One region of the Acidovorax temperans genome, then DNA from elsewhere that is predicted to be linked to it. Evidence: predicted binding sites of a transcription regulator. Region 1 holds the regulator's gene; each other region holds the start of a gene.

Region 1 (7,782 bases):
ACTACGTGCTGCACACCATGGTGCGCGTGGTGCGTGGCGGCGAAGAGGTCAAGATCAGCAAGCGCGCTGGCAGCTACGTCACGCTGCGCGATTTGATCGAGTGGACCAGCAAGGACGCGGTGCGCTTTTTCCTTCTGAGCCGCAAGCCCGACACCGAGTACACCTTTGACGTGGATCTGGCCGTGGCCCAGAACAACGACAACCCCGTGTACTACGTGCAGTACGCCCATGCGCGCATCCAGTCGGTGCTGCGCGCATGGCAAGAGGCGGGCGGCGGCGATGTGGCTTCGCTCAAGGATGTGGACCTGTCGGCCCTGGAAGGCCCTCAGGCCCAGGCGCTCATGCTGCAACTCGCCAAATACCCCGAAATGCTCACGGCCGCTGCGCTGGGTGAGGCGCCCCACGATGTGACCTTCTACCTGCGTGACCTGGCCTCGGCGTACCACAGCTACTACGATGCCGAGCGCATCCTGGTGGATGATGAGGCGGTGAAGAAGGCCCGCCTGGCGCTTGTCGCGGCCACGGCGCAGGTCTTGCACAACGGTCTCGCGGTGCTGGGTGTGTCGGCCCCGGCCAGAATGTGAGTGGAAACTACCATGAAGAAAAAACAGTTGGGCGGAACCATCCTGGGATTCATCCTGGGTGTGATCGTGGGTTTGGGCGCTGCCCTGGCCGTGGCGGTGTACGTCACTAAAGTGCCTGTCCCATTCCTGAACAAGGGTGGTGCGCGCGGTGCAGACCAGGACGCTGCCGAGGCGCAAAAAAACAAGGACTGGGATCCCAACTCGCCACTGCGTGGCAAGTCGGCCGCCAAGCCGCCTGCGCCAGCCGCTTCGGCTGCCGGGGCTGAACCCGCCACCCCCGCCGCACAGCCTGTGGCCACCGCGGAGCCCAAGGGGGCTGCCGCATCGGCCCCCAAGGCGGCTGCCAGCAAGCCCGAAAAAGAAGAAACTGGCAAGCCCACCAGCGCCGACCCGCTGGGTGACCTGGCCAAAGCCAAGGCTGCGGAGGCAGGTAGCGCGGACCCTTATGACTACTTTGTGCAGGCCGGTGCCTTCCGCACGCAGGCCGATGCCGATGCCCAGCGCGCCAAGCTGGCCATGATGGGCTGGGAAGCCCGCGTGAGCGAGCGCGAGCAAAACGGCCGCCCGGTCTTCCGCGTTCGCGTGGGGCCGTTCGCCAAGCGCGATGACGCAGCCGCCCTCAAAGACAAACTGGACGGTACGGGCGTGGAATCTGCGCTGGTGCGCGTGCAGCGTTGATGCGGCCGTCGCCCACGGCTGAACTTTTTCGAGGCATGCCGCTCACATCCTAAAGACCAGACCAAGGAGTGTTCTTTTCATGAAACGTCGCGAGTTTTCCCTGTCCGCTGCCTCCGCTGTTGCAGCCTCTGCGGTCACTTTGCCAGTGGCGCTGCCCGCTGCAGCGCAAGTGCGCCAGTTCAAAGAGGGCAAGGACTACCAAAAGCTCTCCAAGCCTGCGCCTACCGAGGCCCCTGCCGGCAAGATCGAGATCATCGAGTTCTTCTGGTACAGCTGCCCCCACTGCAATTCGTTCGAGCCCGTGCTCGACGCCTGGATCAAGGCCGCGCCCAAGGACCTCGTCGTCCGTCGCGTGCCAGTGGCGTTCAACGCCAGCTTCGTGCCCCAGCAAAAGCTGTACTACGCGCTGGAAGGCATGGGCAAGCTCGACGCTGTGCACGCCAAGGTGTTCCGCGCCATCCACGTGGAAAAGCTCAAGCTGGCCAAGGACGACGACATTTTTGCCTGGGTGGGCAACCAGGGCGTGGATGTGGCCAAGTTCAAGGAGGTCTACAACTCCTTCACCGTGAACAACCAGGCCCGCCGCGCTGCGCAACTGCAAGGCGAGTACGGCGTGGAAGGTGTGCCTTCCATGGGCGTAGCAGGCCGCTATTACACCGATGGCACCATGGCTGGCAGCATGCAGACCGTGCTGCAAGTGGTGGACTACCTGGTGGGCCAGACCCGCAAGGCCTGATGCACCGCTGATTCAGCCCTGCAGTACAAAAGCCCGCGCCAGCGTAATGCCAGTCAGTTAAGCCCGCAGGCGGCTTGATCCAGTAAAAAGGGGACGTGTTCAACACGTTCCCTTTTTTGCTTGATGAGCCTGCTTGCAAACGCCTTGCGCCAGACCCTGCCCCGAGTACCTGATCGCCTCGAGCAGCTCAGCGCGTTGATAGACCCCACCTGGATCGCACAGGCGCTGGGGACCAGCGGCAAGGCCTCCATCCGCCGGCGCAAGCTGCCTGCCGAACATGCCGTGTGGCTTGTGATCGGACTGGCGCTGTTTCGCGACCGGCCACTGTGGCAGGTGGTGCAGCAGCTGGATTTGAGCCTGGATGGACAAGCGCCGCCCGCACCGAGCGTCAGCGTGCAAGCCCGCCAGCGCCTGGGCGAGGAGCCTCTGGCCGAGCTGTTCGCTCTACTGACCCAAGCCTGGAGCCGTCCTGCGGTGAATGTGCGCCAGCCACTGCGCGTACTGGCTGTGGATGGTGTGGTCTGGTCGGCGCCGGACACCCCTGAGAATCGAGTCGAACTGGGCAGCTGCAGCAACCAGCATGGCCTCTCGCCCTGGCCGCAGATCCGCGCCACTTGCCTGATGGACACACACAGCCACGAGATGCTTGATGCCAAGCTCGGCGCCATGGACTGCGGCGAATTGAGCCTGGCAGCGCAGTTGCGCGGCGAGGATCACTCCGTGACCCTGTTTGACCGAGCGTACTTCTCGGCAGCGTTCCTGTTGGACTGGCAGGCTGCGGGTACGCAGCGCCACTGGTTGATGCGCGCGCGGGACAATCTGCGCCATGAGATCGTCCAGCAACTGGCGCGCGGCGATGCGCTGATCCGCATGCCGGTGTCCCCACAAGCGCGCAAGGCACACCCGCATCTGCCCAGCCACTGGCAGGCACGCCTGATCGAGGTGAGCGTGGGTGGACGGCTGCGCCGCTTCATCACATCCTTGCTGTGTCCCCGCACGCATCCGGCGCAGGAGCTGGCCGAGCTCTACCGCCAGCGTTGGGAGATCGAGTTGGGGTTCCGGGAGATCAAGCAGACCCTGCAGGAGGGTGAGCCGGTGCTGCGCAGCAAGCAGCCCGCGCTGGTGCGCCAGGAGCTGTGGGGTGTGCTGATCGCCTACACGCTGCTGCGCCGCTGGATGCGCGAGATGGCAGCGCACGTCCAGGTCGAGCCCCAGCGCATCAGCTTCCACACAGCCAGCTACGCCATCGTGAACTTGCTGGCGGTCCCCAGCCTGGACTCTGCCGGCACCTTGCCCAAGCAGTTGGCAGCCCTGTTGGCGCAATCGCGACACTTCGTGCTGCCGCCACGCCGCACTGGGCGCAGCTTCCCAAGGGTCGTCAAAAAACGCGCTTCCAAATTCCCAACGAAAAAATGCCAGTCAGCTCTTAACTGACTGGCATTGCGCGCCAGCGGGCTTTTTTCATGCTGGGCGGCAATGCATGGCTACAATGATTGCAAGATTCGTGCCCTCCATGAAACATCGCATTACCTCCCTCCTTGTGCTTGCAGCCTTGACCTGCGCCTTTGGCGCGGCGCAGGCTGAAAAGGCCGACCGCAGCAAGCCCATGAACATCGAGGCCGATGCGCTGCGGCACGATGAAGTCAAACAGACCAGCGTCTTTTCGGGCCGGGTGGTGATGACCAAGGGCTCCATCGTGCTGCGCGGTGCGCGGCTGGATGTGCGCCAGGATGCCGATGGCTACCAGTCGGGCATCGTCACCGCTGAAGCCGGCAAGCGCGCGTTCTTCCGCCAAAAGCGCGACACGTTGCCAGGCGCACCCGAGGAATTCATTGAAGGCGAGGGCGAGGTCATCGAATACGACGGCCGCACCGACAACGTGCGCTTTATCACCCGCGCCGAGCTGCGCCGCTACCGGGGCGGTGCCTTGAGCGACGAAATCACGGGCGCCGTCATCGTCTACAACAACCTGACCGATGTGTTCACGGTGGACGGGCAAAAGAAGGCCACGCCTTCGGCCGACGGCCAAACCGGTAGCGGCCGCGTGCGCGCGGTGCTGGCGCCCAAGGAGCCCGCCGCCGGTGCGGCGGCGCCTGCAGCCCCGGCCTCTGGCCCGGCGCTGCGCCCCAGCAATTCTTTGGGCGGTGGCAGCCAGTGAGTGATCGTTCCGTGCAAGCCGCAGCCCCTGGCGTATCCTCCAGCCGCCTGGAAGTCTCGCACCTGGCCAAGTCCTACGGCAGCCGCAAGGTGGTTAAGGACGTTTCGCTGGTCGTGCAAAAAGGCGAAGTGGTGGGCTTGCTGGGCCCCAATGGCGCGGGCAAGACCACGTCGTTCTACATGATCGTGGGCCTGGTGCGCAGCGATGGCGGGGACATCCGTATCGATGGCCAGTCGGTGGCGCACATGCCCATCCATCGCCGCTCGCGGCTGGGGCTGTCTTATCTGCCGCAAGAAGCGTCGATCTTCCGCAAGCTCTCCGTCGAGGAGAACGTGCGCGCTGTGCTGGAGCTGCAGCGCGACGAGAACAACGCCCCGCTGTCGCGTGCGGCCATCGAAGAGCAGCTCACCTCGCTACTGCAGGAGCTGCGCGTGGAACACCTGCGCGCATCGCCCGCACTGGCCCTGTCGGGTGGCGAGCGCCGCCGCGTCGAGATCGCCCGCGCTCTGGCCACGCAGCCGCGCTTCATCCTGCTGGACGAGCCCTTTGCGGGCATCGACCCCATTGCCGTGATCGAGATCCAGCGCATCATCGGCTTCCTCAAGGCGCGCGGCATTGGCGTGCTGATCACCGACCACAACGTGCGCGAAACCCTGGGCATTTGCGACCACGCCTTCATCATCAGCGATGGGCGGGTGCTGGCGCAGGGCACGCCATCGGAGATCGTGGACAACGCCGAGGTACGCCGCGTGTACCTGGGCGAACACTTCCGCATGTGATGGCCAGTGTGAGTGTGGCTTTTGTGAATGGTGTGTCCGCGCTGGTGCGTGGGCTGGGGGCTCTGGCATGAAGCCCGGCCTGTCCCTGCGCGTTTCGCAGCACTTGGCCCTGACCCCGCAGCTGCAGCAATCCATTCGGTTGCTGCAGTTGTCCACGCTGGAGCTGGGCCAGGAAGTCGAGCAGATGCTCGACGAAAACCCTTTTCTCGAACGCGCCACCGACGAAGCACCGCGCGAAGAGTTTGGCCTGGAGCATGCCAACGCCCCCGCCCAGGCCGACGACCACGGTGTCGATGATGCTATCTATTCAGGAGCTAGCAGCGCTTCATCTACGGGCGCTGAAGGCGATTTTGATGCTTCATCAGATGCCGACCACAGCAGCAGCGTCGCTGACGAGCCCGACTGGAGCGGCGACGGCACGGTGGAGATGGCGCCCAACGACAGTGAGTGGGGTGGCGACGCCCCGCCTCGCAACCGCAATGACTCCGAAGGCGAGGAGGCCGACGCGACCGAACTGGCGCGTTCGCAAGAGTCCCTCACCGCCTTCCTGCACCGCCAGGCCTTGGCGCTGCGCCTGTCCGAAGTGGACAGCGCTGCTCTGCGCTTCCTGATCGAATCGCTCAACGACGACGGCTACCTGGAAGAGTCGCTGCAGGAGCTGGCCATTGCGTTGGCGGGCCCTGACGACCTGGAGCAGATCGACGAGCTGGTGCACCGCTTCACCGTAGCCCAGCGCCTGCTGCAAACCCTGGAACCCGTGGGCGTGGGTGCCCGCAACCTGGCCGAGTGCCTCACGCTGCAGCTCAGCGCTCTGGCGGCCGATGCGCACAGCGGCGTGCCGCCCGACGTGGTGCAGACTGCGCTGCAAATCTGCCAGCAACCGCTGGAAATGCTGGCCCGCCGCGATGTGCGCCGCCTCACCCAGGCCTGCACCGAAGGCGGTGCTGCGGGCGAAGAGCGTACCCGCGCCGCCATGGCCCTGATTGCCCGGCTGGAACCCCGCCCAGGGCGGCGCTTTGTGGACGTGGAGCGCAACATCATCGTGCCTGATGTGATCGTGCGCAAAGCCGGGCGCAGCAACGGCACCAGCGGGCAGCAGAATTTCATCGTCTCGCTCAACCCTGATGTGATGCCGCGCCTGCGCGTGCATGACATCTACGCTGGCGCCCTGCGCGGCGGCAAAGGGAGCAAGGGCGGCGAGGGCCACGCGGGCCTGCAGCAGCGCCTGCAAGAGGCGCGCTGGTTCATCAAGAACATCCAGCAGCGGTTTGACACCATCCTGCGCGTCTCGCGCGCCATCGTCGAGCGGCAAAAGAGCTTCTTCACCCATGGCGAGCTGGCCATGCGCCCGCTGGTGCTGCGCGACATTGCCGACGAGCTGGGCCTGCACGAATCCACCATCAGCCGCGTGACCACGGCCAAGTACATGGCCACGCCGATTGGCACGTACGAGCTCAAGTATTTCTTCGGCTCGGGCCTGGGCACCGAAACCGGGGGCAACGCCTCCAGCACGGCCGTGCGCGCGCTCATCAAACAGTTCGTGGCCGCTGAAAGCCCCACCAAGCCCTTGTCCGACAGCCAGTTGGCTGAGATGCTCAAGGAGCAAGGCATTGAATGCGCCCGCCGCACCGTGGCCAAATACCGCGAAGCGCTCAAGATTGCGCCGGCCAATTTGCGCAAGGCGTTGTAGCTGGCCACCGCCGCTGCAGCGTCCGTGCCAGGGCCTGTGGGCCTTGGCAGCGCGCCTGCCTTGCGTACCATGCACCGGCACCACCAGAGGTACCCCCTATGAACCAACTCCAACTTTTTCTCCCCTGCGCCGCTGGTGTCGAGGGCTTTCTGGCCGACGAGGTGCACGGCATCACCGGCCTCACGGGCAACGACCTGCTGGTGGGGCGCGGTGGCGTGCTGCTGCGCAGCTCCTGGCGCCAGGCGCTGCAGCTGAACCTGCACAGCCGCCTGGCCCAGCGCGTGCTGGTGCAACTGGCGCACCGCATGTACCGCTCTGAAAACGACCTGTACGCCCTGGCCAGCGACGTGGCCTGGGAGATCTGGTTCACCACGCGCCAGAGCTTCAAGATCGAGGTCACAGCCCAGCACAGCCCGCTGCAGAGCCTGAATTTCGCTGCCCTCAAGGTCAAAGACGCAGTGGCCGACCGCTTCCGTGCCAAGACCGGCGTGCGCCCGGATGTGAACACGCAGTGGCCCGACGTGCGCATTCACATGCACCTGACCACCGACGAAGCCACGATCTACATCGACACCTCGGGCGAGCCGCTGTTCAAGCGCGGCTGGCGCGAGGACAAGGGCGACGCCCCCCTGAAAGAAACCCTGGCCGCTGCGATGATCGCTGCCAGCGGCTGGGACCCGCACGGCGAGCACCCCCAGCCCCTGTACGACCCCTGCTGCGGTAGCGGCACCATCGTGGTCGAGGCCGCGCAGATCGCCTGCCGCATTCCCGCTGGCATGTTGCGCCGCTTTGCGTTTGAAAAGCTGTTGCCGTTCCAGGCACACGTCTGGACTGCTATCAAAAACGAAGCTGATGGCGCAATCTGTGAAAGCCCTGTGCCCATTTTTGGCAGTGATGTGGCCCACCGCATGGTGGACTTTGCCCAGCGCAACGCCGAGCGCGCGGGCGTGGCCGGTGCCGTGCAGTTGCGCGGTGGCGATGCCCTGCAGCGCATGCCGCCGTGCGAGCAGCCCGGTGTGATGCTGCTGAACCCGCCCTACGGCGAGCGCATTGCCGCAGCCGGTACCGCCGGGCGCAACGCCAACGAACGCGCCGCCGAGCGCGCCCTGGGCGCCAGCGTGGGCCGCGAGGCTGCGCACACCGACGATGGTGGCGAA
Region 2 (7,782 bases), 450 kb from region 1:
CGCATGGGCAACGCCAGTGGCTTGCGTGGCCTGCTGCGCAGCAGTGCCGAGCAGGAGCCGGCGATTGCGGAAGTGCTGCAAAGCCTGACGGTGCACGTGGACCGTTTTGATTTCTCTGCCCTGATCGAACGCCTGAAAGAAACCGAAGATGAAAGCTGAACCCGTCATGCCGCCTGCAGTCTCCAGCGTCGTGCTGGTGGTGGACGACGCGCCCGACACCCTGCGCATGCTTTGCGATGCGCTGGCAATCGAAGGCTACACCGTGCTGGTGGCGCGCGACGCCATCGAGGCGCTGGAACGTTTCGAGATGGCCGTGCCCGACGCAGTGCTGCTTGACGCCATCATGCCGGGCGAGAACGGTTTTGCTCTGTGCCGCCGCCTCAAGTCCGAACCCTCCTGGGCCCACGTACCGGTGATCTTCATGACTGGCTTGGCCGAGACTGAACAAATCGTTGAAGGGTTTGCCAGTGGCGGAGTGGACTATGTGGTCAAGCCGCTGAAGATTCCCGAGGTGCTCGCACGCTTGGCCACGCATCTGCGCAATGCGCATGTCAGCCGACTGGCTCGCGAGGCGGTGGATGTGGCCGGACTCGGTGTAGTGTTGCTCGACAGCCAGGGGCGCATCGCCTGGCGTTCGCCGCAGGCCATGCACTGGCTGGAAGAAGCGCTGGGCCCGCAGGACGACGCGACGCCGCTAAAGGGCTGGCTGCAGGCTGCCATCACGCAGGGCGAGACGCTAACCCCGCTGCCCAACGGCAGCCAGTTGCAGGCCCAATACCTAGGGCAGACCGGCCCGGGCGAGACCATGATCCTGTTGCGCCAGGGCGGTCCCGCAGTGAATGCAGCACACAAACGCCTGAGTGATGCAGTCCTCACACCGCGTGAGACTGAGGTGCTCTCCTGGCTCGCCAAGGGCAAGACCAATCGCGACATCGCCGACATCCTCGGCATGAGCCCGCGCACGGTGAACAAACACCTGGAGCACATCTTCGAGAAGCTCGGGGTGGAAACGCGAACGGCGGCAGCAGCGATCGCGAGCAGCCTGCTGCAGGACGCCTGAGCCGGGGAGTCCAGAGCTCCATCGGTCGCATCGTGCCGCTACAAGCTCAGGTTGCCCAGACCCTAGGTGCCACAGCGTCCATCTGCCATAGTGCCTGGCGCCACGCTGCACGGGCCGGGCGCAACAGTTCCAGTACCGGTTCAACCAGCGGTGCCAGTACCCGCAGCACCAGCACCTGTGGATGCGGGCTGGTAGCGCCGGCGCTGAGCCGCAAGGGATGCGCGTCGATCACCCGGCGCACAGCGTCGAGCGCGACGTCGCGGCGCTGGCGCTCGATGGGCGTACCTGCTATGAAGAAAAGCGTGGCCAGGCAGCGCTGGCCGGCCAGGCCCAGCGGGCTATTGAGCAGCCGAAGGTCGTCGGCCGCGATGCGGCCCTGCTCCAGCCAGACGCCCGGCACCTCCAGATGCTGCGTGAAGCAGCCCTCCGCAAAAGGCTGGTCTGCCGCGGGCAGGCCTAGCGCGGTGATATCCCAGCCCAGCAGTTCGGCACCTGGGGCAAGATCAAACACCGCACAGTTCTCAGCTTGGCATTGGTTATAGGCCAGGGCCTCCAGCGGCAGCCACTCCAGCCGTGCGCCAGCCTCCAGCCGGGCGTGCACGCGCTGACGGGCCGGCTCGCCCAACGAGCGGTAGAAACGGGTGGCGCCGGGTGTGGTGACGAGACCGTGCGCGCCGGGCGCCACCGAAACCTGGGTCTCCACCGTGTCGCCCCCCACCAGACCGCCCGGCGGATGGACCAGTACGTTGTGGCAAACGGTGTCGCCCTCGGGGTAGAGGCTCCGCAGCACGCGCAGCGGCCCGTCATGGCGATAGCGGGCAACGGTGCGCGCCGATTCCAAGCTGTAGTGCAGCTCCAAGCAGGCGCGCCAGCTCATGGGTATCGGGACGCCACGTTGGACGGGTACCGGATAAGTCTTAGGTGGGCGTGATAGGTCGGCATTTGGAAGACCATGCAAGTTTTGCGCCTAACTTGAGATGTGGCCGTTGTGCGCCCGGCTGGCACCGCGAGTGGCTCACTTGGGTGACAGCAGGATCTCTGTAAAAAGGAGCCAGCTCCTAGTACCCGCGTCATCATCCCTGCTTCAACATCGATGAGACATCGCTGGCGCAATGCGCAGCATTGATGGAGCTGCACTCTGTTCGAAGTCTCGAGCTTGCGTCATTGAAGCAGTCGCCCAAAGTTAATGTTCAGCCTTTGGGATAACAGAAGCGTTTCCATCCCAGTCTGCCAGCCCAAGTATCAACGGCGGGCGGAGCCCTTCATAATTACGAGTTGCCTTCGCTTGTTTGAGATGCCTATCTTTCATCATGGATAAATTCTTGCTGCGGCAGCAAGTGCTGGAGCGACTAGCCGAGGACCTGCTGGAGGTTGAAGAGGCAGTGCGAGTGGCCCATGAGGCGGCGACCCACGAAGAAAACATCGCCGAGAACAAATACGACACGTTGGGGCTCGAAGCCGCTTACCTTGCGACCGAGCCAAGCTCGACGCGCAGAAGCCATCCGCCATGCGATGGCCCATTGGCGCCAGTTCCATCCGCGCCCCTATGACGCCAATCAAGGCATACAAATCGGTGCGCTGGTTTGCTTGGTCGATGCAAACGATAAGCAGCAGCTGCAGCTTTTTCTCGGTCCGGAAGGCGGCAGTATGAAGTTGGTGAGCGGGGCTCACCTCGTTCAGGTCATTAGTAGCGAAGCACCTTTGGGCAAGGCCATGCTGGGTAAATGCGAAGGTGATGAGGTCTCGATACAGGTCTCTCCCCACCAACAGCAGTTTGAGGTGCTACGGGTTCACTGAGCCGAAAGGCTGTTTCGCACTGTAGGAGTCTTGACGGTTCAGGCAGACCGTGCAGTCCGCAAGCGGAACTTGCTGTTGGAAGCATTCCGCTAACGAACGCTATTTGCTGCGCTGTCGCTATTAGGCAGCAACAAGGTGTCGCTGGTGAGTTCACGAATCTAGCGTGTCCGCGCTCTGGCAGAGCAGGACGCAGGGGCGCATGGATGCGAGCTCGCTGTTGATGAGGTTATTTGGTGCGAACCATTGGAGTTTCTCAGAATGATTGATTGGGTTCCGGTAGCTTTCCTGACGTTCAAGGTTCTTATCTTTGGCGCCTGCATGTTTTTTGCCATCAAGTGGCATTACGACCAGGGCAAGAAGGTGATGGATAGGCGCGCCCTGATACGCAGGGGTAGCAAGTTTTTCGCCATCTTCATACTGGCGCTTGTGTGTGTTGGCCTTAACGTTCGGCCTTTCCTGGAAGCTTGGTATGGATTTGCGGCTCCCCTGACGGAAAAATATGGTCGGTTGGTATCCAGTCCTGAGACGGGCCCTCAATCAGGCAGATGCGGATCGGCGATGCCAGGTCGTTTTGAGGCCCCAACGCTGGAGCATGAAAAAATGGATCGACGCGCATGGCTGATCGGGTCGGGTTTGTGTGTTCTGGGGCGTACCGCCTTTGGAGCGCCATCGGCGCCGTCTCTTGCCATGATGGCGCGTGAGGGCGGTGTACTGCTGATTCGCCACACCAGTACCGAGCCGGGGGTGGGCGATCCGCCAGGCTTTACCTTGGGTCAATGCAGTTCACAGCGCAATTTGTCCGAAGCCGGCCGGGCTGAGGCTGTGGACATCGGTGCCTGGTTTAGGCAGCATGGGTTGGAGCCCCGGGCGGTGTTGAGCAGCCAGTGGTGCCGTTGCCAAGACACAGCCCGGCTGGCCTTTGGCCGTCATGAAGACTGGCTCGCACTGAACTCCACTTTTGCTATACAAGACCAGCAAGCGCCGCAGCTCCAGATGCTGCGCAGGCGTCTACGGCAGTTCCCCTCGGGCTCGCTGGAGGTGTGGGTCACGCACCAAGTGACCATGATCGGTCTGACGGGGGCCTACCCTGCCATGGGAGAGGGCTTCCTCGTGGACGCGGGGGGTACGCTGCAGGCTCGCGGGCTGATGCGGTCTGGCAGCTGAAGATGTTGAAGGCCTGCTTCTGAATGGCTTCGATTTTTTGTAATGCCCGTTGCGCAGCCAGTACTCCTGGCCGTCAAATGCTTTGGTCGGGCGTCTATGCATGGGGCTCTAGGGTTGTCCCCCTTTTGCTGACTGCACAGCTCTGCTAGTCTGTACACCTCGCACGAACCGGGAGAGACCGCGCATGTCGCGGCGCCGAAGGAGCAACCGCCCCGGAAACTCTCAGGCAAAAGGACCGGTTCGCTGCAACAACTCTGAAGAGTGTTTTGGCCTCGTCCGCCGAAACCGCCGCAGGAGCAAGCCCACTACGCACGCGTTGCTGGGTGAATCTCTCAGGCTCCAAACAGAGGGGGCGCCTGCCGTGCATGGTGTGCTGCAGGCCTCGTCTTCCCTCGACGTTTGGAGTATTTCCATGAAGAGTCTTGCCGTTATCGGCGGTGGTATCACTGGCGTTACCACTGCCTACGCCCTTGCCCGCCGCGGCTTCACCGTCACCTTGCTGGAGCGGCACCGCTATGCCGCGATGGAAACATCGTTTGCCAATGGTGGCCAGCTTTCTGCCTCCAATGCCGAAACCTGGACGCATCCCTCAACCCTGGTCAAAGGCTTGAAGTGGATGCTGCGCAGTGATGCGCCGTTGCTGGTCAACCCACGGCCCAGCTGGCACAAGATCTCTTGGTTCGCCGAGTTCATCGCCAGCATTCCGCGCTACGAAGCCAACACCGTCGAGACAGCCCGACTGGCCATCGCCGCGCGCGAGCACTTGTTCGTCTGGGCTGAGGCCGAGGGTATTGCGTTTGACCACCGGCGCGAAGGCATCTTGCACATCTACCGCGACCGCAAGGGCTTTGAGCACGCTGGACGCGTCTCGAAACTGCTGGCCGCCGGAGGTCTGGAGCGCCGGGCCGTGACGCCGCAGGAGATGTCGGCCATCGAGCCCACGCTGGCGGGTAGCTACTACGGCGGCTACTACACCGAGAGTGATTCCACCGGTGACATTCATCGGTTCACACAGGGCTTGGCGCAGGCTTGTGAGCGCCTGGGCGTGAACTGCCTGTACGGCCAGGACGTGCTGTCGGTGCGCAGCAACGGCAGCGAAGCCCGTATCGAACTGAAAGGGCCCGAGGGCGTCACAGAGCAGAGCTATGACGGCGTCGTGGTTTGTGCCGGTGTTGGCAGCCGTGCTTTGGCCAGCCAACTGGGCGACCGGGTGAATGTGTACCCCGTCAAGGGCTATTCCATCACCGTGAATTTGCTGGATGAGGCCAGCCGCCGAGCTGCACCCACGGTCAGCCTGCTGGACGACGAGACCAAGCTGGTGACCAGCCGTTTGGGTGAAGACCGCTTCAGGGTGGCAGGCACCGCCGAGTTCAATGGCGTCAACCGCGACATCCGCGCTGATCGCATCCGGCCGTTGGTGGACTGGGTGCAGCAGTGCTTCCCTGGAGTGTCTACCCGGCAGGTCGTGCCTTGGGCTGGTTTGCGTCCGATGATGCCTGACATGCATGCCGAAGGTAGGCCGTGGCCGCCAGGCCAACGTTTTCTACAACACCGGCCATGGACACTTGGGATGGACCCTCAGCGCTGCGACTGCAGACCTGCTGGGGGAACTGGTTGCAGGCGCTGCCGCGCCGTCCAGTGTGCGCTTGCCGGTGACCGCTGCGGCGGCCTGAGGCGGCCCCTTCTTCGGAGGTTGGAGGCCCGATGGGCTATTGGCTAGCTGGCAGAGTTGTCCCAGGATTCGCCAGCTCGCTTTGCCGAGCTTGACTTTCTTCAGGGCGGGGATGACCTTGCCCCTGTTTCGTGTATTTCTTAACCCACGATTCACGCGGCCTTTTTACGCTGTGCCTCGTACCAGCGTTGTTCGTACTGCATCGGGCTGAGGTAGCCCAGCGAGGAATGCAACCTGCGGTGATTGTAGAAGGCCATCCAGTCCATCACGCCCTGCCTGGCTTGCTCACGGGTAGCGAATTTGCACCCATGTACGCTGGCTGTTTTCAGCCGCCCCCAGAAGCTTTCCGTCGGTGCGTTGTCCCAGCAGTTGCCCTTCCTGCTCATCGATGAACGCATGCCCCAGTCCTTCAGTGCGCCCTGGACCTCGTGGCTGCAATACTGGCTGCCCCGGCCGCTATGGAATATCAGACCGGGTTGTGGCCGGCGACGCCACCACGCCATGGTCAGCGCGTCCTTGACCAGGCTGGCCTGCATGTGCGACTGCAGGCTCCAGCCCACCACCTGGCGGCTAAACAGGTCGATGACGGCGGCCAGATACAGCCAGCCTTCGTCGGTTTGGATGTAGGTGATGTCGCCACTCCAGAGCTGGTTGGGAGCTTCAGGGTTGAAGCGCCGCTGCAGCAGGTCAGGTGCCACCGGCAGGCTGTGGCGGCTGTCGGTGGTGACCACGAACTTGCGCTTCGTTTTGGCCTTGATGCCATGCTGCTGCATGAGCTTGCGAACCCGGTCTTTGCCCACCCGGATGCCTCGGGCCACAAGCTCCTTGTGCATGCGTGGCCAGCCGTATTTGCCCTTGACCTCGGCGTGGATGGCACGGATGTGCGCCAGCAGGGCTTCATCGCTGTGGAGTCGGCCATGACCATCCTCTCGCCGGCGCAGTCCGTTGAAGTACCCGCTGGCGCTGACCTCCAGCACCCCGCAGGACACGCTCACCGGGTAACGGTACTTCATTTGGTCAATCCAGGCGTACCTCGCAGCGTGTCCTGCGCGAAGTACGCCGCGGCTTTTTTTGCGATGTCGCGCTCCATGCGAAGGCGAGCATTCTCGGCGCGCAGCCGGGCAATCTCCATCTGCTCGGGCGAGACTTTGGTCGCCTTGTCGGCGCTGCCAACGTCGTCCAGCTCTCCCTTGGATGACAGTCGCACCCAGTTGCCCAGACTGGCCTTGGGAATGCCCAGCACCTTGGCCACCACCGCAATCGCCTGGCCAGCTCGCACCTGCCGAACAGCCTCCAGTTTGAACTCCCGCGTGTACTGCGCACGCACTTGCTTGTCACTCGTTGCTCAACTCCTTGTCGGTATTTTCAACAAGGGTCAAGAACTCCACTTTTCAGGGGCAACCTCACATGAGACTTGCCTAGGCTGCCGGGCAATAAAAAACCGCCAATGTGGCTAGGCATTGGCGGTTGCATATCGCTAGCAATGCGGCAGAGATTTATTTGCCTGCCTTCTCTGCCTTGCGCTTGGCTGCTTTCGGGTCCACCACGGCCTTGAACTTCGCACCTGCGACAAACTTAGGCACTGTGGTTGCCGGAATCTTCAGGGCGGCGCCAGTGGAAGGATTCTTGCCTGTGCGTGCTGCACGCTTCGCAGATTTGAAAGTACCAAATCCCACGAGTTGGACAGCATCGCCCTTCTTGACTGCAGTCTGAATGGTGTCGATCAGCGTTTCCAGTACGGCATTGGCGGCTGCCTTGGACAGGTCGTTCTTGGAGGCGAGGATTTCAACGAGTTCTGCGCGGTTCATAGATGCTCTGTGATTTAAAAGTGTTGAGATGCAGGTTTATAGCTCAATCTGTGTAACTTGCGTTGATGTGATCGGTTCGCTCACCCAGTCTCAGAAGACTCTTCATGCCGATCAGGTACCAACTTCTGCGATGCAAGCCGCCACAGCAAGTCTGTCTGAATCTGTTCAGTTGAAGTTCAAGCCCCCAAGGGTGCGCCACGTCAACAGTTTCATCGACTCTTCACCTCAGGAGAGGCTGCACGACCCTAGTTCGCATAGAAGTCATTGCTTGGATTTTTCTC
Region 3 (7,782 bases), 230 kb from region 1:
AAGCCCCGGCCTACCCCAGCAAGCCCATCACCATTGTGGTGGGATACCCCCCGGGCGGCAGCACCGATTTGATGGGCCGCATGGTGGGCACCGAGTTGTCCAACCGCCTGGGCCAGCCCGTGGTGATTGAGAACATCGGTGGCGCGGGCGGTGCCATTGGTGCGCAGAAGGTGGCCAGCGCCCAGCCTGATGGCTACACGCTGCTGGTGGGCGCGAGCAATGAGCTGGCCATCAACAAGCTGGTGACCAAGAAAGTCAAGTACGACATCAAGGACTTCACCGCCATTGGCCTGGTGGCTTCGCAGCCGCTGGTGCTGGTGGCCTCGCCCGCCTCGGGCGTGAAGAACGCGGCAGATTTCATTCAGCTCGTCAGCAAGAACCCTGGCAAGTACAGCTATGGAAGCTCCGGCGTGGGCACATCGCTGCACCTGGCAGGCGAGATGCTCAAGAGCCAGGGCAACCTGTTCATGACGCACATCCCCTACCGTGGCGTGGCGCCGCTCACCAACGACCTGGTGGGCAACAACCTGGAGTTTGGCGTGTTCGTGCTCTCCAGCGGCCTGCCGCACATCAAGAGCGGCAAGGTGATGGCCCTGGGTACCACTGAAGCCAAGCGCTCGCCCATCACGCCCGACATTCCAGCCTTGGCTGAATCGCCCCAGTTCAAGAACGTGGACATTGGTGTGTGGTTTGCCCTGATGGCCCCTGCCAACTTGCCCAAGCCCGTTCACGACAAGCTGCGCAAGGCGTTGACCGATGCGCTGCAGTCGCCCGAATTCCGCAAGAAGCTCGAAGCCACGGGCTCGGTGGTGGCCTCGCCCACCGTGGACACAGACAAGTACATCGCCAGCGAGATCGACAAGTACCGCAAGATCGTGCAATTCGCAAAGATTGAAGAATGAACATGACCCCGAACAACGCTCCCGCACCGCTGCACTTCGCTTTGCCGGTGCCAGACATCAGCGCCTGGCGTGCCGGCAACACCGGCGTGGAGGGCGTGTGGCACTTTGACAGCGGCAAGCCCGGCCGCAACGTCATGGTCAGCGCGCTGGTGCACGGCAACGAGCTGTGCGGCGCCTGGGCGCTCAAGGGCCTGCTGGAGGCCGGTGTGCGGCCCGAACAGGGCAGCCTGACGCTGGCGTTCTGCAACCTGGCGGCCTTTGACCGCTTTGACGCGGCCCACCACGACGCCTCGCGCTTTGTGGACCAGGACCTGAACCGCCAGTGGCTGGACGAGCGCATGGACGCTGGCGACAGCATTGAGCGCCGCCGCGCCGCCGCGCTGCGGCCTTTTGTGCAGCGTGCCGACTGGCTGCTCGACATCCACTCCATGCACGAGCCTTCGGCGCCGTTGCTGCTCACCGGTGTGCAGCCGCGCAACCTGGCGCTGGCGCGGGCCATGCGCGCGCCCGAGCACATCGTGGTGGACGCCGGGCACAAAGACGGCGTGCGCATGCGCGACTACGGCCGCTTCGGTCTGCCGGATGACCAGGCGGGCGACACCCGTTCGCTGCTGATCGAGTGCGGCTTCCATGGCGACCCGGCCAGCCTGCAGGTGGCCCAGGACCAGTGCGTGCGCTTCATCGAACAGTCGGGTGTGATCTCTGCTGCAGCGCTGGCGCAGCAACTGCCCGGCTGGCGCCTGCCCGATGCGCCCCGCCAATGGGCGCTGGAAGTGACCCAGCCCGTGGTGGCCCGCAGTGCGGCATTCCGGTTTGTGGAGCCCTTCACCGGGCTGGAGTGCATTGAGAAGCAAGGCACGGTCATTGGCGACAACGATGGTGAGCCTGTGCTCACTCCGTATGACGATTGCGTGCTGGTGATGCCGTCCACGCGGCAGGCGCAAAACGGCGTGACGGTGGTGCGCTACGCACGGCGCACCTTGCTGTAAACCGGCCTGGGTGCCGTTGGTCCACGGCCCGGGAGGGCGTCAGTGTGAGCGTCAGTGCGTGGGGCGCCCGGCCTCGATCTGGTTGCGCACCAGCTGCGCCAGCGCCATGTCGCCGGGGGTTTCGGGGGTCCATTTGTCCACAGGGCGGGGCGTGGCCGCGTCGTCGGGCGAGACGAACACCGCCACGCAGTGCGTCACCTCCTGGTAGGCCTCGCTGATCTGCGGGCCGCTGCGCACTTCAATGAAGATGTTCATGCTGGTGGTGCCCGTGTAGGCCAGGCGGGCTTCCACCTCCACCAGGGCACCAGCCACCACGGGGTGCGCGAAGCGGATCTTGCCAAAGCTGGCCGCCACGCAGGGGCTCTTGGCCCACTGGTGGGCCACCACAGCAGCGGCTTCGTCAATCCACTTCATGACGGTGCCCGCGGCCACGCGGCCGCCGGGGCTGTCGGCAGAGGCATCTGCCACAAAACGCAAGATGGTCGAGGTGGTGGTCATGGGCTGCTGCGGGGCCAGGCTGGCCCGCAAAAGTTCTTCATGCAACCCATTATTCATGAGAGCCGCGACAGGGTGGCCACCGTTGCCCGCCTGAATGTGACCGTTTGTAGGGGCGAGGCAGCCCGCCGCACTGGCAGGCTTGCCAGCACGGCGGCGCTTGTTTGCTATTGTATTGATAGCTAATTGCGGTTGCTGGATAAGCGCTGGAAGCCGATTCCTTCTCAATCCCACAGATCAAGGCGCAGGCGGCTGGATGCCCAGGGCCACCAGTTCTTCGGGGCTGAACACCCGCGAACGGGTGTGAAAGGCCTTGCCCTCGGGCCCCTCCAGCGAGAAGGTGCCGCCGCCATGCCCGTCGATCACATCGATGATGAGCTGCGTGTGCTTCCAGGTTTCGTACTGGGCCTTGCCCATGTAGAAGCGGCAACCGCCGATATCGCCCAGGTACACATCGCCCGCACCCATGGTGATCTCGCCGGGCAGGTAGCAGTTGGCGGCGCTGTTGTCGCAGCAGCCCCCGCTTTGGTGAAACATCAGGTCCTGCCCATGCTTGGCTTGCAGCAAGGCCAGCAGCTCCAGCGCGGCGGGCGTGGCCACCACCCGTGGGGGTGGTGGGGTGCCGCTGGCGTGTGTGGAATCCACCGCGTCCATGGCCTTCATGGTGTCAGGCCGTCATGGCCCCGCGGAAGATGCCTTCAATGTCCGCCTGCGTGGCGGTGCGCGGGTTGGTCAGGCCGCAGGCGTCCTTCAATGCATAGGCGGCCAGTAGCGGAATGTCCGCTTCCTTCACGCCCAGGTCGGCCAGGCACTTGGGAATGCCCACATCCAGCGCCAGCTGGCGGATGGCGGCCAGGCAGGCTTGTGCGCCCGCTTCGGCGTCCAGCCCCGCCACGTTCACGCCCATGGCATGGGCCACGTCGCGCAGGCGCGCGGCCGATGTGGGCACGTTGAACGCCTCCACATGCGGCAGCAGCAAGGCGTTGCACACGCCGTGGGGCAGGTCGTAAAAGCCGCCCAGCTGGTGCGCCATGGCATGCACATAGCCCAGCGATGCGTTGTTGAACGCCATGCCCGCCAGGAACTGCGCATAGGCCATCTGCTCGCGGGCGTTCAGGTCGTCGCCGTGGTTCACGGCGGTGCGCAGGTGGCGGGCAATCAGCTCTACCGCCTTCAATGCGCAGGCATCGGTGATGGGCGTGGCGGCGGTGGACACATAGGCCTCCACCGCGTGGGTCAGCGCATCCATGCCGGTGGCGGCTGTCAGGCCCTTGGGCTTGGCGAGCATCAGCTCGGGGTCGTTGACGGACAGGATGGGCGTGACGTTGCGGTCCACGATGGCCATCTTGATGTGGCGCGTCTCGTCGGTGATGATGCAAAAGCGCGTCATCTCGCTGGCGGTGCCCGCCGTGGTGTTGATGGCCACCAGAGGCAGTTGCGGCTTGGCAGAGCGGTCCACGCCCTCGTAGTCGGCAATCTCGCCACCGTTGGTGGCGCACAGGGCGATGCCCTTGGCGCAGTCGTGCGGCGAGCCGCCGCCCAAAGAGATCACAAAGTCGCACTGCTCGGCCTTCAGTTGCGCCAGCCCGGCGCGCACATTGCCCACCGTGGGGTTGGGCTGGGTGCCATCAAACACCACCGATGCAATCTGCTGCCCGGCCAACTGGGCCTGAATGCGCGCTGCCACGCCCAGCTTGCTGAGCACGGCGTCGGTAACGATCAGTGCCTTGCGAAAGCCGTGGCCTTTCAGGGCCACCATGGCTTCCTGCAGACAGCCTGCGCCCATGATGTTGACACTGGGCATGAAGAACGTACTGGTCATCGTGAACCTCCTTGATGGATCAAACGACGGCCTGGGCTGCAGGGCCTGCAGCGGGCCGCTTCGCCAAAAATCGTACGCCCGTGAGGGCGCGGCGAAGCGGCCAGGCCGCTTCAACCCTTGACGTCCGTCAAAAGAAGCCCAGCTTGTTCTCGCTGTAGCTCACCAGCAGGTTCTTGGTCTGCTGGTAATGGTCCAGCATCATCTTGTGGTTCTCACGGCCGATGCCCGATTCCTTGTAGCCGCCAAAGGCCGCATGCGCCGGATAGTGGTGATAGCAGTTGGTCCACACACGGCCGGCCTTGATGGCGCGGCCCATGCGGTAGGCCACGTTGCCGTTGCGGCTCCACACGCCGGCGCCCAGGCCGTACAGCGTGTCGTTGGCAATGGCCAGCGCTTCGGCTTCGTCCTTGAAGGTGGTCACGGCCAGCACGGGGCCGAAAATTTCTTCCTGGAAGATGCGCATCTTGTTGTGGCCCTTGAACAGCGTGGGCTGCACGTAGTAGCCGCCTTCCAGGTCGCCACCCAGATGAGCCTGACCGCCTCCGGCCAGCACTTCAGCGCCTTCCTGCTTGCCCAGCTCCAGGTACGAGAGGATTTTGGTGAGCTGCTCTTTCGATGCCTGCGCGCCCATCATGCTGTCGGTGTCCAGCGGGTTCTGGTGCTTGATGGCAGCCACGCGCTTCAAGACACGCTCCATGAACTTGTCATAGATGCTTTCCTGGATCAGCGCACGCGATGGGCAGGTGCAGACCTCGCCCTGGTTGAATGCAAACAGCACCAGACCTTCAACGGCCTTGTCGAGGAAGGCATCGTCCTTGTCCATCACATCGGCAAAGAAGATGTTGGGGCTCTTGCCGCCCAGCTCCAGCGTGGCGGGGATGAGGTTGTTGGCGGCTGCCTGCGCAATCACGCGGCCGGTGCTGGTGGAGCCGGTGAACGCGATCTTGGCAATGCGCTTGGAAGTCGCCAGCGGCATGCCGGCTTCACGGCCAAAGCCGTTGACGATGTTGAGCACGCCGGGCGGCAGCAGGTCGGCAATCAGCTCGGCCAGGATGAGGATGGAGATGGGGGTGGACTCTGCGGGCTTGAGCACCACGCAGTTGCCCGCGCCCAGGGCGGGGGCCAGCTTCCATGCGGCCATCAGGATGGGGAAGTTCCACGGAATGATCTGGCCCACCACGCCCAGCGGCTCCTGGATGTGGTACGCCACGGTGTTTTCGTCGATCTCGCTGATGCCGCCCTCTTGCGCCCGCACGCAGCCTGCAAAGTAGCGGAAGTGGTCCACGGTGAGCGGAATGTCGGCGTTCAGCGTCTCGCGGATGGCCTTGCCGTTGTCCACCGTCTCGGCATAGGCCAGCAGTTCCAGGTTTTGCTCGATGCGGTCGGCAATTTTCAGCAGGATGTTGGCGCGTGTGGCGGCATCGGTCTTGCCCCAGGCATCGGCCGCGGCGTGGGCGGCGTCCAGTGCCAGTTCGATGTCTTCTGCGGTGGAGCGGGCGGCCTGGGTGTAGACCTTGCCGTTGACGGGCGAGATCACATCAAAGTACTGGCCCTTGACCGGGGCGACGAACTTGCCGCCGATGAAGTTGTTGTACTGCGCCTTGTAGGCGATCTTGGCGCCAGCGGCGCCGGGGGCTGCGTAAACGGTCATGCGGTGTCTCCTATCGATGTTTTGGATATCTGCTGCGCGTGTTGCGGCGGCAGATGATAGCACCTATACAAGACCCATGCCAGCCCTTGAGTGCCTGCTGGCCAAGGGCTGCTTCCGCGCTAAGTGGCTGATTTGTTTGGGTTTTGGCGCGGGATGAGTAAGGTGATGTGAAGCGTTGGCGCCATGCGTTACGTTCCAACACAGAACACCTGTCACGAAATGGAACAGTTGGACAGTTCCCCTGCGCAAACGCTATTGCCCTGCCCCCCCGGCACCGCCATACTGGCCCCTTCGAAGCGGGTGCCATGACGCCCGTTCAGGAGACAGCGTGCGCACCACCCCATCCCCCCTGCTGGCCTTGCAACAGGCCCGGCGACATTTGCTGGAACACGGCCATTGCCCCACGGGCCTGGTGGATGAGCGCCTGGCCCGTTCCTGGAGGCGCAGCATGGCCGCAGGCCTGGCCCCTGCCGGGCGCGCAGCGGCCGATTTGCCCAGCCCCGGCGAGCTGCGCGAAGCCATGGCCTGCAACCACAGCCTGCTCACGCATTCGCGCCCTATCATGGAATACCTGTTCGACCAGGTGCGCCACAGCCACAGCGTGGTGGTGCTGGCCGACCGGGCCGGCATGCTCATGCACACGCTGGGCAGCCCCGGCTTTGTGGATAAGGCCGAGCGCGTGGCGCTGACCTGCGGCGCCTCGTGGCACGAATCCCACCGGGGCACCAACGCCATCGGCACGGCACTGGCCGAAGGCACGGCGGTGGAAGTGCACGGCGGCGAGCATTTTCTGGAGCGCAACAGCTTTCTCACCTGCGCGGCCTCGCCCATCCTCTCGGCCACGGGCGAGCTGCTGGGCATCCTCGACATCTCGGGTGACCACCGCAACGGCCACTCCCACACCCTGGGCCTGGTCAGCACTGCGGCCCGCATGATCGAAAACCGCCTGCTGGTGGCCACCTGCAAGCGCCACATCCGGTTGCACCTGCACCGCGAGCCCGAAGGCATCGGCAGCGTGGCCGAGGGCGTGCTCGCCGTCTCGCCCGATGGCTGGATCGTCGGCGCCAACCGCGCCGCCCTGGCGCAGCTGGGCCTGCGCAGAGACGATGTGGGGGCCACCCCGCTGGCCCAGGTGCTGGATGCGCGGCTGGACGACCTGCTCTCGCACCACCGCCGCCGTCCCCAGCAGCCCCTGCCCGTGCGCGAGCGCGGCGGCAGCCTGCTGTTTGCCCTGGTGCAAGTGGACGCGGCGCTGTGGCCTGGGGCGCGTTCTGCGGACTCTGCGGGCGCCCTGCGCTTGCCCGCCCAGGCCATGGCCGATGCATCAGCCCCCCCCGCCGACGCCCTGGCGCAGCTGGACACCGGCGACGCCCGCTGGCGCGCCGCCGCCGACAAGGCCCGGCGCGTGGCGGGCAAACCCATTGCCGTGCTCATCCAGGGCGAATCGGGCGTGGGCAAGGAAGTGTTTGCGCGGGCCCTGCACGCCAGCAGCCCGCGCCAGGGCGGCCCCTTTGTGGCCATCAACTGCGCCGCCATTCCTGAGAATTTGATCGAGGCAGAGCTGTTTGGCTACGTGCCCGGGGCCTTTACCGGCGCGCGCAAGCAGGGCAGCCCGGGCCGCCTGCGCGAGGCGCACGGCGGCACGCTGTTTCTGGACGAAATCGGCGACATGCCCCTGGCCCTGCAAACCCGCCTGCTGCGCGTGCTGCAAGAGCGCAGCGTGACTCCCGTGGGCGGCAGCCAGGCCGTACCGGTGGACTTTGCCCTGGTCAGCGCCACGCACTGCCAGCTCATGCAGGCGGCAGAGCAGGGCCGGTTTCGGCAAGACCTGTACTACCGCTTGAACGGCCTCACAGTGCAATTGCCCGCCCTGCGCGAGCGCAGCGACTTTTTACCCCTCACGGAGCGCCTGCTGGCCGACCT
Region 4 (7,782 bases), 2.2 Mb from region 1:
AACTGAACTGAAAAAAGCCTCGGAAAAGTCGAATTCATCCTAAGGCGAAAAAGTTGTTTCGCAAACAACTAAATCGCCGTGTGCTGCGCATTCACCAAAAGAGAGCATTCATCCAACACCCTGCCCCAAAGCGTGGCAATCTTCGATGGGATGCTCATATTTTTATAGCAATAAACTGAGAATGGACGCGCGGTAACGGCCATTTTTTATTCAAACCCTCGAAGCACCCTGGCTGGCACAGACATTGCTTGCAGATGGGTGCGGTCAACGCTGGCCGTGTATCAGCCCGGTGCAATGGCGGATTGGGCGAACAGGACGATGGCGTCTTCATGGAATGCAAACAGGCTGCAAGGCCTGCGCGATCCATGCAGGCGCCTTTTTGTTTTTTGCCCCGGCTGGGAAGCCCCTCAGCCCTTTTGCGCACGATCGCCATGCTTCAATTCCGCGAGTTCCTCAAGTCCGGCCACGCCCCCACGTTGTGGTCGTCCTTCCTCTACTTCGGTTTCTCGTGCGCTGTCTGGGTGATCAACGGTGCCATGGCGCCGTTCATCCGCGACAGCTTCCAGCTCACGCCCACGCAGATGGGCATGATGCTGTCCATCCCCATCTTTGCCGGTGCGCTGATGCGCTTTCCGCTGGGCATCCTGGCGCAGTACATCGGGCGCAAGAACGCCACGCTGGTCGAGATGGCGGGCATCTTTGTGGCCATGGGCTACGGCTACCTGTTTGTGCACGACTACGGCGACCTGCTGGCCATGGGCATCCTTCTGGGTGTGGCCGGGGCCAGCTTTGGCGTGGCGCTGTCGCTGGGTTCGGGCTCGTTTCCGCCGCGCTACAAGGGCCTGGCCATGGGCATCGTGGGCGCAGGCAACGTGGGCACCGCCGTGGCGGCTCTGCTGGCCCCGGCGCTGGCCCAGAAGTTTGGCTGGCAGGCCGTGTACGGCTTTGCCGCCGTGAGCGTGGCGGTGCCCGCGATCGTGATGGCCGTGTTTGCACAGGAGCCCTCCGACCTGGCGGCCCATTCGAGCTTCCGCGAACACATCGCTTGCCTGTTTGAAAAAGATGGCTGGGCCTTCAGCCTGATCTATGCCGTGACCTTTGGCGGCTTCATCGGCCTCACCACCTTCTTGCCCGGCTATTTTTACGACCAGTTCCATGTGAGCAAGGTGCAGGCAGGCCAGCTCACCATGCTGGCGGCCTTCCTGGGCGCGGCCCTGCGCATCTTTGGTGGCTGGCTGTCGGACCACTGGGGCGGCGTGAACACACTCACGGCCGTGCTGGCCATCACGGCCGTGAGCATGGTGCTGTGCGGCCTGGCCGAGAACTCGCTGCCCATCACCATGCTGCTGTTCCTGGTGTGTTTTGCTGCGCTGGGCGCGGGCAATGGCGCCCTGTTCCAGCTGGTGCCCCTGCGCTGGCCTCTGACCACGGCCGTGGCAGGCTCGATGATTGGCGAGATCGGCGCCCTGGGCGGCGGCCTGATCCCCAGCGGCATGGGCATCTCGCGCCAGTACACCGGCACCTACCTGTGGGGCTTTGTCGGCATTGCGGCGTGCGCGCTGGCCATGCTGGTGCTACTGCGGGTGATGCAGATCCGCTGGACGCGCACGTGGGCGGAGAAGGGTGGACGTGCGCGCAGCGCATGACCGGCGTAGCCGGTGAGCGCGCAAGCGCTCGCCACACTTCCAGCAAAAGGGTGGCCGTGCGCGTAGCGCATGACTTGCGTTAAACAAGTAAGCGCGATAGCGCTTGCCGAACTTTCGCTAAAAGGGCGGCCGCGCGCGCAGCGCGTGACCGGCGCAAGTGTTGCCGACTGAAACCCCCTCTCCCCTCGCGGGAGAGGGTTGGGGAGAGGGGGCAGCAGCGCCCCCAGGGAAGCCCCCTCTCCCCCCGCCCTCTCCCGCAAGGGGAGAGGGAGCCCACAGGCAGCGCCCTGTGGCAGAGCCTGCTACCCACCGGGGCGTACATCAAAACCAGGCGATGCACCGCTGAATATTCAAGCCAAAATCGGCTCCACCGCCCACTGCATAAGCGGAAGCAGCTACATTTTCAGGAGCAAACCAAGACTCCCCACTACCTCGGCAAAAACAACAGCCAGTAGATCAACAGCAGATTCACCAGCACGCTCACCGCCAGCGCGATCTTCCACAGGGCCGTGGCGTCGCGCTGCATCAGCGGCTGCGGGCCGGGGGCTGATAGCGGGCGGGATGCACCGCGCTCCAGCGCCAGCAGCAGTTCCTCGGCGGTCTCGAAGCGCTGGGCGCGGCTGCGGGCCACGGCTTTCAGGGAGATCTGGTCCAGCCAGATGGGCACGCCGGGGTTGTGGCGGCTGGGGGGCAGCGGGTCGCGGTGGTAGCGGCCCAGCTGGTACTGCACCACCTCGCCATAGGGCAGGCGGCCCTGGCTCAGCAGCTGGTAGAGCGTGACGCCCAGCGCAAACAGGTCACTGCGCGCGTCGGGCAGCTGGCCTTCGGTATCGCCGCTTTTTTCGTAGCCGGGCCACTGCTCGGGGTTCATGTAGCTGGGCGTGCCCGCGTGCAGCTGGCGCGTAGCCTCGGGCTCGCGGCCGGACAGGGCCACGCCCAAATCGAGCACGCGCAGCACGCCGTCGTCGCCCAGGTGCAGGTTGTCGGGCTTGATGTCGCGGTGCACCACCCCCTGCCGGTGCAGCCAGCCCAGCACGCGCGCAGCCTGCACCACCACCGACACGGCCTGTGGCACGGGCAGATGCTGGCGGCTGCGCAGGCGCTGGCCCAGCGTTTCGCCCGCGTGCCAGTCGTACAGCAGGTAGAACGCGCTGGCACTGGTTCCTGCACCTTCCTGCCCCTCGCCCGCAGGCCAGGTGTTCAGCCGCGCCAGGTGGGCGGCGGCCTGGCCCGACTGCATGCGCCGCGCCACCCAGGCCTCGTGCGCGAGCGTGGCGCGCTCTTCGGCATCGTGGGCGCGCGTGGGCAGCAGGGTCTTGAGGGCGTAGAGGCGCTGCGTGGCCGGGTCTCGCACCTGGTACAGCCGGTGGATGCCGTTGTCGGCCACGATGGCCGTGACCGTGAGGCCGTCCACGGTATCGCCCACCTTGAGCAGGGGCAGCACGGGCAGGTCCTGCGCACGGCGGGATTCGTCCTGCAGCGTGGCCTGCAGCGCGCCTTGCACCCGCACCACCAGCGCGGTCACGTTGTCGCTGCTGCCCCGGCGCAGAGCCGCCTGCACCAGCTCGTCGCTGAGCGCCTGGGCCGCCACGCCCTCCTGGCGCAGCAGCTGCCGCAGTTCGCGCTCGGGCAGACTGCCATGCACACCGTCGGACAGCAGCACGAACAGATCGCCGCTGTGCAGCTCGCCCTGGCTGTAGTCCACCACCACATGGTCATCGAGCCCCATGGCGCGGGTGAGCTGGTGCGCAAAGTCGCGCTGCGCCATCACATGGTCGGCCGTGAGCAGTTGCAGGCGCCCGCCGCGCAGCAGGTAGGCGCGGGTGTCGCCCACATGGGCCAGCGTGTACGACTGGCCGCGCAGCACCAGCGCGGTGAGTGTGGTCAGGCCCACGGCGGGCTGGCGGCGCCGGTTCATGGAGGCGAGCCAGCCGTTGTGGGCGTTCAGGATGCGGTCCAGCGCCACGGTGGTGTCCCAGGTCTCGGGGGTGGCGAAGTAGTCGCCCACCAGGGTGCTCACCGTGGTCTGGGCGGCCTCGCGGCCCTTGCCGCCCGTGCTCACGCCATCGGCAATGGCGGCGATGGCGCCGCGCTCGCGGTCGCGCCCCTGCCCCACCGCCAGGGCGGCAAAGTCCTCGTTCACCTCATTGCGGCCGGCCAGCGAGGCCTGGCCCACATCCAGTTCAAAGCTCATGCACCAGCTCCATGCAGGTTTTGTGCCCAAGGTGGTGCATGCCGGGGCGGGGCCGCCTGCCCACCCCGGCAGCCCACGCCCGGGCCCGTCCCGCGCGCCCACCCCAGATCAGTGCAAGGAATCTGGCACGGCCATTGCTTAACAAGGGCAAGGGCCGGGCAGGCCCACGCAATTCAGCAGTGCAAAGGCGCACAGAGGAGTTGTCAGGACGAAGGCGTCCCCACATGCGGTTTCGAGACCTCGGAGCAGCATCGTGTGGACGCCTTTTTTGTTTTGCGCATCGCCCCGGCGATGGAACCGATGGAGTCATGATGAAAAAGCTCAAACTGGTGATGGTGGGAAACGGCATGGCCGGTGTGCGCACGCTGGAAGAGCTGCTCAAGATCGCCCCCGATCTGTATGACATCACGGTGTTCGGTGCCGAGCCCCACCCCAACTACAACCGCATTCTGCTGTCCCCCGTGCTGGCGGGCGAGCAGACCATCGACGAGATCATCCTCAACGACTGGTCGTGGTACGCCGACAACCACATCACGCTGCACACCGGCTTCACCGTGACCGACGTGGACCGCGTGCGCCGCGTGGTCAGCGCCACCAGCAAAGACGGCACGGTGGTCACCGCCGCATACGATCGCCTGATCCTCGCCACCGGCTCCAACCCCTTCATCCTGCCCATCCCCGGCAAGGACTTGCAGGGCGTGCTGGCGTACCGCGACATCGCCGACACCCAGGCCATGATCGACGCCGCCGCCACCTACAAGCACGCCGTCGTCATCGGCGGCGGCCTGCTGGGCCTGGAGGCCGCCAACGGCCTCATGAAGCGCGGCATGCAGGTCACCGTGGTGCATGTGGGCGACTGGCTGATGGAGCGCCAGCTGGACGATGTGGCCGGCAAGATGCTGGAGAAGTCGCTGCAGGAGCGCGGCATGCAGTTCCTGATGGGCGCGCAGACGCAGGAACTGGTGGGCAACACCGACGGCCGCGTGGCCAGCGTCAAGTTCAAGGACGGCACCCAGGTGCCCGCCGACCTGGTGGTGATGGCCGTGGGCATCCGCCCCAACACCGCGCTGGCTGAAAAGATGCGCCTGCACGTGAACCGCGGCATTGTGGTCAGCGACACGCTGCAGACCACCACCGACGCGCGCATCTACGCCGTGGGCGAATGCGCCGCGCACCGGGGCATTGCCTATGGCCTTGTGGCCCCGCTGTTCGAGCAGGGCAAGGTGCTGGCCAACCACCTGGCCGAGTTCGGCATCGGCCGCTACCAGGGCTCGCTGACATCCACCAAGCTCAAGGTGACAGGCATCGACCTGTTCAGCGCGGGCGACTTCCAGGGCGGCGAGAACACCGAAGAGATCGTGATGAGCGACCCCTTTGGCGGCGTGTACAAAAAACTGGTCATCAAGGACGACAAGCTGGTGGGCGCCTGCCTGTATGGCGACACCGTGGACGGGAGCTGGTACTTCAAGCTGCTGCGTGACGGCCGCAGCGTGAGCGATATCCGCGACAAGCTGATGTTTGGCGAGAGCAACATCGGCGACGTGGGCCACCAGGGCCAGAGCAAGGCATCGGCCATGGCCGACAGCGACGAGGTGTGCGGCTGCAACGGCGTGACCAAGGGCGCCATCTGCAAGGCCATCAAGGACAAGGGCCTGTTCACGCTCGACGAAGTGCGCAAGCACACCAAGGCCAGTGCATCGTGCGGATCGTGCACGGGCCTGGTCGAGCAGATCATCATGTTCACCGCCGGTGGCGACTACAGCGCCACGCCCAAGACCAAGGCCATGTGCGGCTGCACCGACCACGGCCACCAGGCGGTGCGCGACGCGATCCGCGCCAACAAGCTGCTGAGCATTGGCGATGTGTTCAAGTTCATGGAGTGGAAGACGCCCAACGGCTGTGCATCCTGCCGCCCCGCCGTTAACTACTATCTTCTGAGCACCTGGCCCAAGGACGCGAAGGACGACCCGCAAAGCCGCGCCATCAACGAGCGCAGCCACGCCAACATCCAAAAGGACGGCACCTACAGCGTCATCCCCCGCATGTGGGGCGGCGAAACCACGGCCGACGAGCTGCGCCGCATTGCCGATGCGGTGGACAAGTACAACATTCCCACCGTCAAGGTCACGGGCGGCCAGCGCATTGACCTGCTGGGCGTGAAGAAGGAAGACCTGGTCAACGTGTGGAAAGACATCGGCATGCCCAGCGGCCACGCCTATGCCAAGGCGCTGCGCACCGTGAAGACCTGTGTGGGCAGCGAGTGGTGCCGCATGGGCACGCAGGACAGCACGCAGATGGGCAAGGACCTGGAGCGCGCCATGTGGCGCATGTACGCCCCGCACAAGGTCAAGTTCGCGGTGAGCGGCTGCCCGCGCAACTGCGCCGAGGCCGGCATCAAGGACGTGGGCATCATCGGCGTGGACAGCGGCTGGGAGATGTACGTCGCTGGCAACGGCGGCATCAAGACCGAGGTGGCGCACTTCTTCACCAAGCTGAAAACCGCCGAAGAAGTGCTGGAGTACACCGGCGCGTTCTGCGAGCTGTACCGCCAGGAAGGCTGGTACCTGGAGCGCACCGTGCACTACGTGAGCCGCGTGGGCCTGGACTATGTGAAAAAGCGCATTTTGGAAGACCACGAAGGCCGCAAGGCGCTGTGGGAGCAACTGCAGTTTGCGCTGGACGGCGAGCCCGACCCCTGGTTCGAGTTTGACAAAGCCGCCGTGGACACACGCCAGTTTGTGCCCCTGGGCGCCTGACGCCGCTGCCCACTGCCCCTGCCCGCCCCCAAACCACCAAGGAGCCCACCCATGCTGCAACGCCGATGGATTTTGAACGCCAGCGCTGGCGCCCTGCTGGCAGGCGCTGTGGGCGCCCCGGTGGCGGCGTGGGCCCAGTTGCAGGATGTGAACGATGCCATCAACAAGGCGGGCCGCCAGCGCATGCTGAGCCAGCGCATGGCCAAAGCCTGGCTCATGCTGGCCCACCAGGCCGATGCCAACCCGGCGCGCCAGGCGCTGGCCCAGTCCATCAAGCTGTTTGAGCGGCAGCTGGCAGAACTCAAGGCCTACGCCCCGCAGGCAGACATCCGCACCACCTACACCGAGCTGGAAGCCGCCTGGAGCGCCTACAAAACCGTGCTGACCACGGCCCAGCCCTCCAAAGACGCGGCCAGCAGCCTGCTGCAGGCCGACGCCAAGGTGCTGGCCCTGGCCCACCAGGGCACCGTGCAATACGAAGCGGCCTCGGGCAAGCCCGTGGGCCATCTGGTCAACGTGGCCGGGCGCCAGCGCATGCTGAGCCAGCGCATGGCCAAGTTCTGCCTGGCCGCGATGCTGCAGGTGGACGCTGCCACCAGCACCACCGAAATCGACAAGGCGCGCAAAGAGTTTTTGAGCGCCAACGAATTGCTGCGCACCGCGCCGCAAGCCACCGACCGCATTCGCCAGGAACTGCAACTGGCCGACGGGCAATGGGTGTTTTTTGACGCCGCGCTGCAGCGCATGCAAACAGGCGCCAACACGTTTCGCCAGGTGTCCGAGGTGTTTGTGACCAGCGAGAACCTGCTGGCCAGCATGGACCGCGTCACCGGCATGTATGCCGCCCTGGCCGCCTGACACAGAGCCCAGAGCCCCCCAACAACCACAAGGAATCGCCACCATGACTGAATGGACACTGATCTGCCGCATCGAAGACATCCCCGTGCTGGGCTCGCGCCGCGTTGCCCGCCCCCAAGGCCTGGATGTGGCGGTGTTCCGCAACGACGCGGGCGGCGTCTTCGCCCTGCTCGACCGCTGCCCGCACAAGGGTGGCCCCTTGTCGCAAGGCATTGTGTTTGGCACCCATGTGGCCTGCCCCATGCACAACTGGACCATCGGCCTGTGCGACGGCCAGGCATCGGCCCCCGATGAGGGCTGCACCCCCAAGTTCACCGTGAAGGTGGAG

The links. The regulator sigma-54, encoded in region 1, starts transcription at its own class of promoters, with help from an activator protein. The targets are predictions, from matches to a motif close to TGGCANGNAANCTGCTTT.
Region 2: the regulator sigma-54 is predicted to act here: its motif matches at 2,012-2,029, upstream of PQV96_RS03745 (urease accessory protein UreD).
Region 3: the regulator sigma-54 is predicted to act here: its motif matches at 5,924-5,941, upstream of exaC (acetaldehyde dehydrogenase ExaC).
Region 4: the regulator sigma-54 is predicted to act here: its motif matches at 3,964-3,981, upstream of nirB (nitrite reductase large subunit NirB).

The regions. Positions count from the first base shown of each region.
Region 1 covers NZ_CP117193.1:344,076-351,857, forward strand. Annotated here, with positions in the region: gene argS (arginine--tRNA ligase) at 1-584, shown strand, start outside; gene PQV96_RS01530 (SPOR domain-containing protein) at 597-1,262, shown strand; gene PQV96_RS01535 (thiol:disulfide interchange protein DsbA/DsbL) at 1,342-1,998, shown strand; gene PQV96_RS01540 (IS4 family transposase) at 2,122-3,432, shown strand; gene lptA (lipopolysaccharide transport periplasmic protein LptA) at 3,512-4,156, shown strand; gene lptB (LPS export ABC transporter ATP-binding protein) at 4,153-4,935, shown strand; gene rpoN (RNA polymerase factor sigma-54) at 5,003-6,625, shown strand; gene PQV96_RS01560 (THUMP domain-containing class I SAM-dependent RNA methyltransferase) at 6,724-7,782, shown strand, end outside.
Region 2 covers NZ_CP117193.1:796,996-804,777, forward strand. Annotated here, with positions in the region: gene PQV96_RS03735 (hybrid sensor histidine kinase/response regulator) at 1-159, shown strand, start outside; gene PQV96_RS03740 (response regulator transcription factor) at 149-1,060, shown strand; gene PQV96_RS03745 (urease accessory protein UreD) at 1,107-1,937, opposite strand; partial or broken gene PQV96_RS03750 (GreA/GreB family elongation factor) at 2,371-2,857, shown strand; partial or broken gene PQV96_RS03755 (hypothetical protein) at 3,116-3,347, shown strand; gene PQV96_RS03760 (histidine phosphatase family protein) at 3,458-4,021, shown strand; glycine riboswitch at 4,181-4,269, shown strand; gene PQV96_RS03765 (D-amino acid dehydrogenase) at 4,434-5,741, shown strand; one part of gene PQV96_RS03770 (IS3 family transposase) at 5,846-6,768, opposite strand; one part of gene PQV96_RS03770 (IS3 family transposase) at 6,768-7,020, opposite strand; gene PQV96_RS03775 (HU family DNA-binding protein) at 7,190-7,501, opposite strand; gene lptM (LPS translocon maturation chaperone LptM) at 7,763-7,782, opposite strand, start outside.
Region 3 covers NZ_CP117193.1:117,984-125,765, forward strand. Annotated here, with positions in the region: gene PQV96_RS00525 (Bug family tripartite tricarboxylate transporter substrate binding protein) at 1-902, shown strand, start outside; gene PQV96_RS00530 (M14 family metallopeptidase) at 899-1,891, shown strand; gene PQV96_RS00535 (acyl-CoA thioesterase) at 1,943-2,389, opposite strand; gene PQV96_RS00540 (DUF779 domain-containing protein) at 2,624-3,049, opposite strand; gene yiaY (L-threonine dehydrogenase) at 3,054-4,208, opposite strand; gene exaC (acetaldehyde dehydrogenase ExaC) at 4,336-5,859, opposite strand; gene PQV96_RS00555 (sigma-54-dependent Fis family transcriptional regulator) at 6,188-7,782, shown strand, end outside.
Region 4 covers NZ_CP117193.1:2,689,879-2,697,660, forward strand. Annotated here, with positions in the region: gene PQV96_RS12740 (MFS transporter) at 432-1,646, shown strand; gene PQV96_RS12745 (bifunctional protein-serine/threonine kinase/phosphatase) at 2,074-3,840, opposite strand; gene nirB (nitrite reductase large subunit NirB) at 4,152-6,596, shown strand; gene PQV96_RS12755 (type IV pili methyl-accepting chemotaxis transducer N-terminal domain-containing protein) at 6,651-7,454, shown strand; gene nirD (nitrite reductase small subunit NirD) at 7,498-7,782, shown strand, end outside.